DNA from 3 places in the Shewanella zhuhaiensis genome. Region 3 is predicted to be linked to each of the others. Evidence: predicted binding sites of a transcription regulator. Region 3 holds the regulator's gene; each other region holds the start of a gene.

Region 1 (4,171 bases), on a different contig from region 3:
GTCTGCGCAGCGCTGAAGTGATTTGGTATACCGCCGATCAGGACTTTGGCCGCTCATCGGCAGTGTTTATTCCGTTTTTTGCGGTACCAGACGCCGCCACCATCACAGGTGCCACCACCCTTGCCAAGCTCGGCAAAGCCAGGGTGCTGCCATTTTTCGTGCAACGTAACGACGATGACAAGGGCTACCACATCGAGATCATGCCGCCGCTGGAGGACTTCCCCGGCGAGGATGAGGTATCAGATGCCATCCGTGGCAATCAGGTAGTTGAGCAGCTGATTTCCCGCAATCTGCCGCAGTACATGTGGTTGCACCGCCGCTTCAAAACCCGCCCCGATGAGAACGCGCCCTCGCTGTATAAGTAACGCGTCTCAGCGTCCTGCCTGCAGCCTCAGGCCCAGGCAGGACGGACAATCCCCCTCAAGCTGTGCCACCACCCATTCACGTCCCTGCCACACAAACACGTCACCTTCGATGGGAGTTTTGCCCAGCATCCGCTCGCAAAGCTGCGCCAGCGTCAGCTCACTTTCATCCTCGGCCAATGCCAGTCCGTACAGGGGCGCAAGCTCGGCCAGCCTAACCCGGGTATCCAACATAAAGTCGCCGAAAAAACCCGACATGGCCGCCGTTGCAGGCGCTTCACTGAACAGCTGACTCAGCGCCGCCAGATCTTTTTCCTGACCGAGCACACAGAGCACATCGTCCGCTTCCAGCACAGTGCTGCCCGATGGGTGCAGCAGGGTGTTGTGGCGAAACAGCGCGGCAATACGGGTTCCCTCAGGCATGTCCAGCCGCTTCAACGGCTCGCCCACACACCATTTGTGCGCCTTGAGGCGATACACAAAAATCTCCCACTCGCTGGCGGGGAAGATATCCACCCCGGCGCGGCTGATGGGCTCAGGTCTGGCAGGCAGCTCTACCTTTGCCAGACGCATCGCCAGCGGCAGGCTGGTTCCCTGCAGCAGCAAGGACACCAACACCACACAAAACGCCAGGTTGAAGTAAAGCTCCGCATGGGGCAGTCCGGCCATCATAGGGAATACCGCCAGAATAATGGGCACGGCGCCGCGAAGCCCCACCCAACTGATAAACCAGCGCTCCCGTGAGGTAAAACGCTTAAATGGCGCCAGACTAAGCCAAACCGCCAGTGGCCGGGCGAACACTATCATCCCAATTGCCAGCGCAAGCCCAGGCAGCAGCACATCCAGCAAAGAAGACGGCGTCAGCAGCAATCCCAGCACCAGGAACATACCGATTTGTGCAAGCCAGGTCAGGCCATCCATCACCGCCAGGGTGCTGTGTTTGCCGCGCATGCCACGATTGCCCAAAAACAGGCCATAGAGGTAAACCGACAAAATGCCACTGCCGCCGAGGCTGTTGGACAGCGCAAACAGCAACAGGCCACCCGCCAACACCAGAATGGGGTAAAGCCCATCGGCCAGCACACTGCGATTAACCAGACGCCACATCAGATATCCGCCGCCCAAGCCCGCCGTCAAGCCAACTCCAGCCTGCAATATCAAGCTTTTAAACAGCACAGGTAAATCGAAGTTGCCACCAGCGGCTATCATGGCAATCAGGGTAACGGTTAAGAACACCGCCATGGGATCGTTACTGCCCGACTCGATTTCCAGCGTCGAGCCCACTCGCTCGTTGAGCGCCCGCCCCTTGAGCAGTGAAAACACCGCCGCGGCATCGGTACTGCCAACGATAGCGCCAATCAGCAGGCCACTGAGTAAATCCAGATTAAACAGCCAGGCCGCCAACATGCCGGTCAGCGCCGTGGTGACCGCCACGCCAACCGTGGCCAGCGACAAGGATGGCCACAACGCCAGTCGAAAGCTTGCCATCTTGGTTCTGAGGCCGCCATCGAGCAAAATCACCGCCAGTGCCAGGTTACTCACCAGGTAGGCGGTCGAGAAATCATCGAACTGAATACCGCCGGGGCCATCCTCTCCGGCCAGCATGCCCACCCCCAAAAATACCAGCAGGATCGGCACTCCAAGGCGCGAAGACAGGGGGCTGAGTACCACACTGAGACCCACCAGCGCAGCGGCTACCAGAAAAAACAGATTCATATTTTCAGCGCCCATATCACCTCCTGCAAAAGTTACGCGGCAATTATATCAGTCACCATTGCCATTCAGCTGTGGGTTAACGATTTTTAATTAAAAGTTGAAGGCATTAAAACCCAAGCTATTTAAGCCATTAAAGGCATTTTCTCAGAAATATTCAGCATTCATTCAATAAGCAAACCCAGAGCAACAAAATCAACAGACTACCTAAAAACCACCTTAGTATCAAAATGACAATTCAAGTGTAATTTACACAACAAAAAACATTGTCTTAGTGACAGCCTTCAGTCAAGAGTAGAACTCATCGCATTGTTATTTATCACTTTTTAACTTTGGCACACAAACTGCCTTGTAGGAATGACATTAGAACAAGCGCTAGAGAGGCCAGAATGAGTTCACTTCGCAAAACGGCTATCGCACTGTTAGTAGTGCTGATTGCCTCCTTCACAGTACTGCTCAGCTTGGGCAGTGAGATTTATCGGGAGATGCCCCCTATCGCCGATGCCTACACCAGCGAAAGCGGTCAGGTGGTGTTTGATAAACAGGACATACTGCGCGGCCAACTGGTGTGGCGCTCCATGGGCGGCCATCAACTGGGTTCCATTTGGGGCCACGGCTCTTACGTTGCCCCCGACTGGTCAGCCGATTGGCTGCACCGCGAAGCCCAAGCCTGGCTGGATATCAGCGCCAAGGCACAGTATGGCAAAGACTTCGCCAGTCTGGACAGCAGCCAGCAGGCCGGTCTGGAGCAGGCGCTGCGCGATGATATGCGCCGCAATAGCCTGTTCAAAAACGGCGACAAACTGGAAGTGTCCTTAAGCGCTACCCGCATCGAGGCCATTCAGACAGTGGCTGATCACTATGTCGCCCTGTTCGGTGACGATGCCGCCATGCAGCCGCTGCGTGAACAGTACGCCATGAAAGAGGCCACTGTGCCCGATTTCGAGCGCCGTCAGCAGCTGACTGCCTTTGTGTTCTGGAGTGCCTGGGCCGCCATCACCGAGCGTCCCGGCGAGACCTACACCTACACCGCCAACTGGCCGTACGATCCCCAGCTTGGCAACACCCCAACGTCGGACAACATCGTTTGGTCGATTCTGAGTATCGTCACCCTGATCGCCGGTATCGGTGGTCTGGTGTGGTATCACGCCGCCGGGCGTGAACAGCCACTGCCTACTCCGGCCAAAGAAGACCCCCTGTTCCGCTTCAAGCCCACCCCCTCACAGAAGGCGGTTGGCAAGTACTTCATTACTGCTATTGGGCTGTTTTTACTGCAAATAGTGCTGGGTGGGATCACGGCGCACTATGCGGTGGAAGGTCAGCAGTTTTACGGTATTCCGCTGTCTGAGATTCTGCCTTATTCGGTCACCCGTACCTGGCACACTCAACTGGCAGTGTTCTGGATTGCCACTGCCTGGCTTGGCACCGGCCTGTACATAGCGCCTGCGCTTTCGGGCCATGAGCCCAAGTTTCAGCGCCTTGGCGTGAACGTGCTCTGGGTTGCCCTGGTAGTGGTCGTTCTCGGCTCCATGGCCGGTGAATGGCTGGGTGTTCAGCAATACTTCAACCTCGACAACAACTTCCTCTTTGGCCATCAGGGCTACGAGTACGTGGATTTGGGCCGGGTGTGGCAAATCCTGTTGCTGGCCGGGCTGATGATCTGGCTGGCACTGGTTACTGCGGCCATTCGTCCTGCGCTCAATGATCAGGGCGAAATGCGCCCCGTAGTATGGGTGCTGTACGCATCCTGCGTGGCCATCGGCCTCTTCTACGGTGCCGGTCTCTTTATGGGTAAGCACACCAACCTGGCCATGGCTGAATACTGGCGTTGGTGGGTAGTTCACCTGTGGGTAGAAGGCTTCTTTGAAACCTTCGCGACCTCAGTTATCGCGCTGCTGCTGGTGCGTCTGGGACTTATCCGTGCCCGCAGTGCCAACGCCGCCGTACTGTTTACCACGGTGATCTTCCTCACTGGCGGCCTTATCGGTACCCTGCACCACCTGTACTTCACCGGCACCACCAACTCCATCATTGCCTGGGGGGCTATCTTCTCGGCGCTGGAAGTAGTGCCACTGGCCCTGATTGGCTATGAAGCC
Region 2 (4,171 bases), on a different contig from region 3:
ACGGTAACCGGTAAAATCTTACCGCCTTTTGGCGGTGATAAACTGCCACCACATCAACCAATCGCCCAAAAAACTGTACCAGGGATACCTGAATGTAGCTGGGCGATTCTTCTCAAACACAAAGTGGCCAACCCAGGCAAAACCGTAGCCAATCAGGGGCAGCATCCACCACAGTGCCCAGTTGCCACTGATGAGCAAATACCCGAGCGCCGCCAGCACCAGCGAAGACCCCAGATAATGCAACGCCCGGCAACGGGGATCTGCGTGTTCGCTCAAATAATAGGGATAAAACTCCCGAAACGATTGAAATCGCTCAGGCATAGTGTTGCCTCCGATAAAACAGCAGCTCGCCGTCGACCTTTCCAAGGCTGAGAGGGCCCAGGCTTTCGAATCCCTGACTGACGAAGAGATGCTGATGCGCATCCTGGCTGACAAACACCCCAATTCCATCAAGCTCAGGCTGATCGTCACACCAGGACTGCACCGCTCGCAGCAGTTGTGCGCCATGGCCTTTCCCCTGCTCGCTGGGGGCAAGAGCAATAAACTGCAAAATACCGCAGGCCTTGCCTGGTAGATGCTCCACAATGCTGGCTTCTTTTTTCAGCATCATCTGGGTGGACTGCCAGCCGGTTCCCAGCAGCATTTTCAGCCGCCAGTGCCAGTTTTTGGCTTCGCCAAGGCCCACTTGCTGTTTCACCACACAGGCCACACCGATAAGACGTTCTTCATCGAACCATCCCACCAAAGTCTGTTCCTGTTGCCACAATTCATTTAACTCTTCACGGATTGCGGCACGCAATTTTTGCTCGTAAGACACCTTGTCTTCATGTCCAAGCGCTTGCATAAAAAAGGGGTCATCGTGGTAGGCGTTGTAGAGAATGGACGCCGCTACCCGCAGGTCTTCTGCGGTAAGATAAACGGCTTTGTAGCTGTCCTGAGTCTGGTTTTCCATTATTGTTATTCCTTGATCCAGATCAAACCTTACCCAATGTAGCAATCCACACAAAAAGTGCAATTATTAATCAGAGTTGCCTTTTGTCCCCCGCCAATCAATGATTAATGCAGCAGGCAGCACAAATACTGAGTAGAGTGGATCAGTCGCTGTTGGTCAGCTAAAGAAGGGAAATATAGGGGGATAACACATGGACACCACACCGGTGGATTTAGGCCATTTATTCGAACAGCTCGGACTGGATAACACCGAGCAGGCCATCAATGAGTTTATTGCATCACATCAGCTGGCAGCCGCCGACACCATCTGGCAAGCCAGCTTCTGGAGTCCAGCGCAGGCGGCGTTTTTAAAAGAGGCGTTGGAAGCCGACAGCAATTGGTCAGAGCTTGTCGACCTCCTGGATACCCAGCTCAGGAAATAACTATCCCTTGGCCAGGGCGGTAGCGCCCCAACCGACCAGACGGTCGTTGTGGAAAACCACCGGCGTGCACTCTTCCTTGGTCGTGGTACCGTCACCATGAATGCGATTGGTGCGGAAGTAAAATACCTGCACCTCCTTGCCATTGTCACTCCAAGCCTCATGGAAGTCGGCACGGCCCATCAGCGTCAGTGCATCAGCCTTGGCCATCCCCAGCGACAAACGTGACAAGTGCTCGCGATTTTGCTGCTCAACTTGCTGCCAATCCTGATAAGCATCGTTGCCATCCTTCACATTCACCACACATCCACCCAGCGCCAGAGTCGTGGCCAATACTGCACTTAAATAAACCGCTTTCATTCCTTTCTCCTTATTGTAAGGGCTGTGATAAAATCACCGCCATTGAGGCCGGATTACAGCAAAAAGCAGGCCAAGACATAACCAACTGAATATTAATGACTTATCAAATCACCCTCTGAATGTGATTGAGGAATTTCACCAATTATGAGTCAAATCGAACAGGTGCTTGCGGCCGCGCGCATGCTGGAAGAAAAGGGCCAGGAACCCAGCATCGCCCTGATAAAGGCCAATTTGCCGACGCCATTGCCACTGCCTGTTATCGTCAAAGGGCTGCAGCAGTTCAAAAACCTGTCTCAGGACGAAAAAGCCAGACTGCAGGCCGTACAGATGCCAGCAAAAGCCACCGAAACGCCCGATGAACTCACAGCCCTTACGCTGCGTGTTACCGAGCTTGAAGCCCTGTGTCAGACCCTGGCTGCCAGGCTTGAACGTCTCGAAGGGAGCGGTAACTGATGTTCGTCACCGAAGTGCGATTTGAGTGTTTTGCCGACACCACCCTCAGCGCCGCCCAAGGTGCAATTAACCATTTACTGGAAGCTTGGCGCGCCAATGGCCAGGTGCTGGGTCGCGAATTTGCGGTGAGTTTTCACGAAGGTGAGTTTCGTGCCAGGCTGATGCTGCCAGCGCCGGACAGCCTCGCCAACCGCCACAACAGCCCCTGGGCCAAGGCCGCATTAAAAGCGCTGACCGATGCCAAGCTGTTGCCTCCGCGCGAAAAACTTCAGGGGCAGGACATCAATGCCAACGAGAGCTTCGAAGGCGAGTCCAGCTGGCAACTGCTGTACACCAGCTATGTGCATATGTGCTCGCCGGTGCGAAGCGGTGATAATCTGCTGCCCATTCCGCTTTACCGACTGCCCGCCAGCTTTAATGGCGATCATAAGCAGCTCATTCGTTGGCAAACCGAATGGCAGGCCTGTGATGAACTGCAAATGGCCTCAGGCACCAAGGCTGAATTTGCCGCTCTGGAGGAAATCAGCACCACAGAAAGCGACCTGTTCCGCCGAGGCTGGGACTTGCGTGGTAGGCTTGAGTACCTCACCAAAATCCCCACCTATTACTATCTGTATCGGGTAGGCGGAACCAGTTTGGCCAGCGAGCGGGAACGCCCCTGCCCCCGCTGTGGCAGCCACGAGTGGCGCCTCGATGAGCCACTGCTCGACATGTTCCACTTTCGCTGCGAGCCCTGCCGTATCGTATCCAATCTTTCCTGGGATTATCAGTAACGGGCTTGCGGCATCGCAGCCACCCACAATAAAAAAGGCGCCCCGAGGCGCCTTTTTTCATCACGGCTTCAGCGGCCAACAAGATTGCGCCACATGCGTTTCATGCTGGCAAAAATACCTTGATGATCGGCAATCATTGGCTGCGGCTCGACAAACACGCTTGGCGGTGCAACCCGGGGGCTCAGCTTAGCGATAAACTCCGCCAGGTTATCTGCCAGACGCTCATGGGGCACATTGCCTGCCACTTCGCGCCATACGCTGCCATCGTCGTTATTGATGGTCAGCATTTCTTCATCATCGCCAATCAGGCCAACAAACCAGGTTTGCCCCTGCTTAAGCTGCTTTTTCATCATCAGATGCCCCAGCAGGTTTTGCTGCAAAAGCACAAAGTCATCTTCATTCCAGGGCTGGATCAGCTCGCCTTCCCCCCACGGAGAATCAAACTGCAACGGGCCTGCAAAGCCGTGGCCGTAAAAATCATTGATATCGCCATGAAGCTCAAACTCCATCGCATGGCTTAAATTGTCGAAGTTAGCAGCCGCTTCCCGCGACGCCCATTGCCACAGTACTGGCTCATCGCTGTCCAGATCCTGCCCGTCAACCAGGCAGGGCGATGGTCGACCATGGGCATAACAGCGGGGTTGCTCTCCCAGCCTGTCCAAAAACGCCTGGGCGTAGGATTTATGAAATTTTGTCAGAGCTGCCAGACAAGACACTTAAGAACCGTCCAAATTAGGGTATAATGTGCGCCTATTTTGACACGGAAAGATGTTTGATGACACGAAATCACGATCCCTATAGCGGGGCCGCCGAGCTTGCGGGGCTGACTCTGGGTCAGGCTACCGAATATCAGGCCGAGTACGCTCCTTCGCTGCTGCAAGGGGTTCCCCGTAAACTCAATCGGGATGCCATCGCCCTTAACGGCGAACTGCCTTTCCACGGCACCGATCTGTGGACCGGCTATGAATTGTCCTGGCTCAACGCCAAAGGCAAGCCCATGGTGGCGCTGCTTGAACTGCAATTGGATGTCAACAGTGAAAACCTGATTGAGTCCAAGTCATTCAAGCTGTATCTCAACAGTTTCAATCAGACCCGTTTCGAGTCCATTGAAGCTGTGGCCGAAACCCTGGAAAAAGACCTGGCAGCCTGTGCCAAGGGCCTGGCCAAGGTGAAGGTGATTGAGCCCAAGCAGTTTGGCCTTGAGCGCATCGTTGA
Region 3 (4,171 bases):
TTCCATATGAGTGGCGTCGGCCTGCATGCCGACCTCAATGCGCAGGAAGTGAAGCTTTTAAGCAAGATTAAGGGAACCTATGAACCTCAATAAGTCGCTTATTTTGGTGCTGCTGTGTACCTGCAGCGCCCTGGCGCAGGCCAACACCAAATTCGATTTAACTCAGGAAGTGAAAATCGCGGCCGCCAACAGCTACGCCGATTTGAAAAACAAACGCATCGTCTACGAAGGTCCGGTAACCCTGACCCAGGGTAGTTTGGTGCTCAAGGCCGACGAGCTCAGTTCCTACACAGATGAGAAGACCGGCAAGCGCATTCTGCTCGCCAAGGGCAAGCCCGCCACCTACAGCCAGCAGGTGGAAGATGGCCGCACAGTGCAGGCCAGCGCCAATGAAATCAGCTACAACATCGACAGCCGCATCATGGGCCTTAAGGGCAGCGCTGAAGTCGAGCAGGATGGCAGTAAGGTGAGCGCCGACTCCATCGTCTATGACATCGAAAAGCAGCAGCTCAGCTCGCAAAGCAGCGGTAAAAAAGACGATCAGGTGATCACCATCATCAAACCTGAGAACTACCAGCAGGAATTGCAGGACAAAGGCGAGCAAGACCAGCCTCAACCCCAGAAAGAGAAGCAGCAATGACGGCACTGACCCTGAAGGCCAGCAACCTCGCCAAGAGTTACAAAAACCGTCAGGTGGTCAAAGATGTCAGCCTCACGGTGAATACCGGTCAGGTGGTTGGCCTGCTCGGCCCCAACGGTGCCGGTAAAACCACCACCTTCTACATGGTGGTGGGTCTGGTGCAAAGCGACAAGGGCAGTATTCACATCAATGACGATGACCTGACCCTCGACCCCATGCACCTGCGAGCCCGCAAAGGCATTGGCTACCTGCCCCAGGAGGCCAGCATCTTCCGCAAGCTGTCGGTACGCGACAACATCATGGCCGTGCTGCAGATGCGTAAAGAGCTCAGCAGCGATGAGCGTGAAGAGTTGCTCGAGCAACTGCTGGAAGAGTTCCACATCACCCACATCCGCGACAACGCCGGTATGTCACTCTCAGGTGGTGAACGTCGCCGGGTGGAAATTGCCCGTGCACTGGCCGCCAACCCACGCTTTATCCTGTTGGATGAACCCTTTGCCGGGGTTGACCCCATTTCGGTTATCGATATCAAAAAGATTATCGAACAGCTGAAAAACCGCGGTCTTGGGGTGCTTATTACCGACCACAACGTGCGTGAAACCCTGGATGTGTGTGAAAAAGCCTACATCGTCAGCCACGGCAGCCTGATTGCCGAAGGCACACCTGCCGAGATCCTGGACAATCAGCAAGTGCGTGCAGTGTACTTGGGTGAGCAATTCAGGCTATAGTTAAACAACAAAGCCTACCGTCTCATATCCGGTAAATCAGGGTGGCTATTGGCCGAAGAACCTGATAGATAAAAGCTTTCTACCTGAATTATTTAGTGAAGGATCCGCAGTACGATGAAAGCGTCGCTCCAGCTCAAACTGGGACAACAACTCACCATGACGCCACAGTTGCAGCAGGCCATTCGTCTGCTTCAACTCTCCTCGCTTGAACTGCAACAGGAAATTCAACAAGCCCTCGACGCCAATCCGCTGCTGGAAATGGACGATGATCGCCTCGATGGCGATCAGTACGATGCCGATGGCGGCGACAAAGAGTTCGACGACAAATTCGATGAAGGCTCAGTATCAGCCAGCGCAGGTGATTCCGCTTCGGTAGAAACCTCCGAAGCCGTGACTCAGGAATCCATGCCGGATGAACTGCCCATGGACACTACCTGGGATGAAGTCTTCACCGCCGCTCCGGTTGCCGGCCCCGGCATCAGTCGCGACGACGACATGCCATTTCAGGGCGAAACCAGCGAAGGCCTGTACGAACACCTCGAATGGCAGAAAAATCTCACCCCTTTTTCGGATACCGATTTGGCCATTGCCACCGCTATCATTGATGCCATTGACGAAAAGGGCTATCTGACCCAAAGCCTGGATGAAATCCTCGAGGCCGTGGGCGATGAAGAGGTTGAGCTGGACGAAGTCGAGGCTGTGCTCAAGCGCATTCAACACTTCGATCCCATTGGTGTTGCAGCAAGGGATTTGGCCGAGTGCCTGCTGATCCAGCTGGGGCAGTTTGCCGCTGATACGCCGCATCTGGATAACGCCAAGCTGCTTATCCGTGAGCATCTGGACCTGATTGCCAACCGCGACTTCCGCACCCTGATGCGGAAAACCCGCCTCAAGGAAGAAGAACTCAGAGACGCCATAGTGCTGATCCAGAGTCTGAATCCCCGTCCGGGCGAGAACGTCACCAGCACCAAGGAAGAGTACGTGATCCCTGACGTGTCGGTGAGCAAAAAGAATGGTCGCTGGGTGGTGGAGCTGAACCCGGATTGCATGCCTAAACTGAGTGTGAATCAGCAGTATGCAGCGCTGGCGCGCACCAGCCGCAATCAGTCAGACAGCCAGTTTATCCGAGGCCATCTGCAAGAGGCCAAGTGGTTTATCAAGAGTCTGGAGAGCCGCAACGACACCCTGCTCAAGGTGGCCAACTGCATAGTGCAATTCCAGCAGGGCTTTTTTGAGTACGGTGAAGAGGCCATGAAACCCATGGTGCTCAACGATATCGCCGAGGCGGTGGAAATGCACGAATCCACCATCTCCAGGGTCACCACTCAAAAGTACATGCATACCCCGCGGGGTATCTTTGAACTGAAATACTTTTTCTCCAGCCATGTCGGAACCGAAGATGGCGGAGAGTGCTCTTCTACTGCAATCCGCGCCTTTATCAAAAAGCTGGTTGCAGCGGAAAACCAGAAGAAGCCGTTAAGCGACAGCAAGATGGCAGAACTTCTGGCGGAACAAGGAATCAACGTTGCCCGACGCACCATCGCCAAATACCGAGAGGCGATGCTGATACCACCGTCGAATCAGCGTAAGAGTTTGTAACCCAACCGAGGTCATTGGAGGAAAGTGTCTATGCAAATCAACCTGACAGGGCATCACATCGAAATCACCGACTCACTGCGCGACTACGTAGAGAGTAAATTCTCCAAGCTTGAACGCCATTTCGAACAGATCAATAATGTGCACGTTGTTCTCAATGTTCAGAAATTGCAGCAAATCGCAGAAGCCAAGCTTCACCTCAACGGAGGCGAAGTATTCGCCACCTCAGAACATGAAGACATGTACGCCGCCATTGACGCCCTGATTGATAAACTGGACCGTCAGGTAATTAAACACAAAGAGAAACTGACCAAACATTAACGATGGAACTAAGTACCATCCTGGCGCCGGAGTGCACTAGCTGTGCCACTCCGGGCAGCAAGAAAAAGGTACTGGAACTGATTAGCGATCTCGCCGCAGCCCAGTACCCTTCCCTCTCTTCCCAAGAGATCTTTGAAAGCCTGCTGGCCCGTGAAAAAATGGGTAGCACCGGCATTGGTAATGGCATTGCCATTCCCCATGGTCGCCTGGGTAGTATCGACAAACCTCTCGCCGTACTCATCAAATGCGAAGAAGCCATTGGCTACGATGCCATCGACAAACAGCCGGTGGACATACTGTTCGCGCTGTTGGTGCCATCTGACCAATGCCAACAGCATCTGAGTACCCTGGCAGCCATGGCCGAAAAGCTCAACGACAAGCAAGTGTTGAAGCAACTGCGTAAAAGCCATGATGAAAAGGAACTCTACCAGGTAATCACAGGATGAAACTCGTCATCGTTTCCGGCCGCTCCGGCTCAGGGAAATCCGTTGCCCTGCGGGTACTGGAAGACCTCGGCTATTACTGCGTCGATAACTTGCCGCTGACCCTGATGGGCCCCTTACTGGAGCAGCTCAAAGGCAGCAGCGACAAGGTCGCCATCAGTATCGACATTCGCAATATGCCTGAGCAGGAAAAAGCGCTGGAACAGGAGCTTGCCAAACTGCCGCCAGGGGTTGAGCTCACCAGTTTCTTCCTCAACTCCAGCGATAAGGTGCTGCTGAAACGCTACAGCGAAACCCGTCGTCTGCATCCATTGTCACGCAGCAAAGTGTCACTTCAGGAAGCCATCAAACTCGAAGGCAAACTGCTTGAGCCTGTGTCGCAATTGGTGGACCACTACATAGACACCTCCAATCTGAACGTCTATGAGCTGGCCGATGCCGTC

What was found. Region 3 encodes sigma-54, which starts transcription at its own class of promoters, with help from an activator protein. Its sites were predicted from a motif close to GTTGGCACGNNNNTNGNNT; they were not measured.
Region 1: the regulator sigma-54 is predicted to act here: its motif matches at 2,407-2,425, upstream of MJ923_RS02185 (nitric-oxide reductase large subunit).
Region 2: the regulator sigma-54 is predicted to act here: its motif matches at 1,787-1,805, upstream of MJ923_RS04365 (DUF3192 domain-containing protein).

Annotation. Positions count from the first base shown of each region.
Region 1 is NZ_JAKUDL010000001.1:520,296-524,466, reverse strand. It holds gene MJ923_RS02195 (LpxL/LpxP family Kdo(2)-lipid IV(A) lauroyl/palmitoleoyl acyltransferase) at 1-365, shown strand, start outside; gene MJ923_RS02190 (potassium/proton antiporter) at 372-2,093, opposite strand; gene MJ923_RS02185 (nitric-oxide reductase large subunit) at 2,465-4,171, shown strand, end outside.
Region 2 is NZ_JAKUDL010000001.1:1,022,165-1,026,335, reverse strand. It holds gene MJ923_RS04380 (Mpo1-like protein) at 19-321, opposite strand; gene MJ923_RS04375 (GNAT family N-acetyltransferase) at 314-952, opposite strand; gene MJ923_RS04370 (DUF2789 domain-containing protein) at 1,143-1,373, shown strand; gene MJ923_RS04365 (DUF3192 domain-containing protein) at 1,374-1,730, opposite strand; gene MJ923_RS04360 (hypothetical protein) at 1,875-2,183, shown strand; gene MJ923_RS04355 (Zn-ribbon-containing protein) at 2,183-2,956, shown strand; gene syd (SecY-interacting protein) at 3,025-3,672, opposite strand; gene queF (NADPH-dependent 7-cyano-7-deazaguanine reductase QueF) at 3,732-4,171, shown strand, end outside.
Region 3 is NZ_JAKUDL010000006.1:55,922-60,092, forward strand. It holds gene lptC (LPS export ABC transporter periplasmic protein LptC) at 1-93, shown strand, start outside; gene lptA (lipopolysaccharide transport periplasmic protein LptA) at 80-640, shown strand; gene lptB (LPS export ABC transporter ATP-binding protein) at 637-1,368, shown strand; gene MJ923_RS15850 (RNA polymerase factor sigma-54) at 1,483-2,967, shown strand; gene hpf (ribosome hibernation promoting factor) at 2,998-3,285, shown strand; gene ptsN (PTS IIA-like nitrogen regulatory protein PtsN) at 3,288-3,731, shown strand; gene rapZ (RNase adapter RapZ) at 3,728-4,171, shown strand, end outside.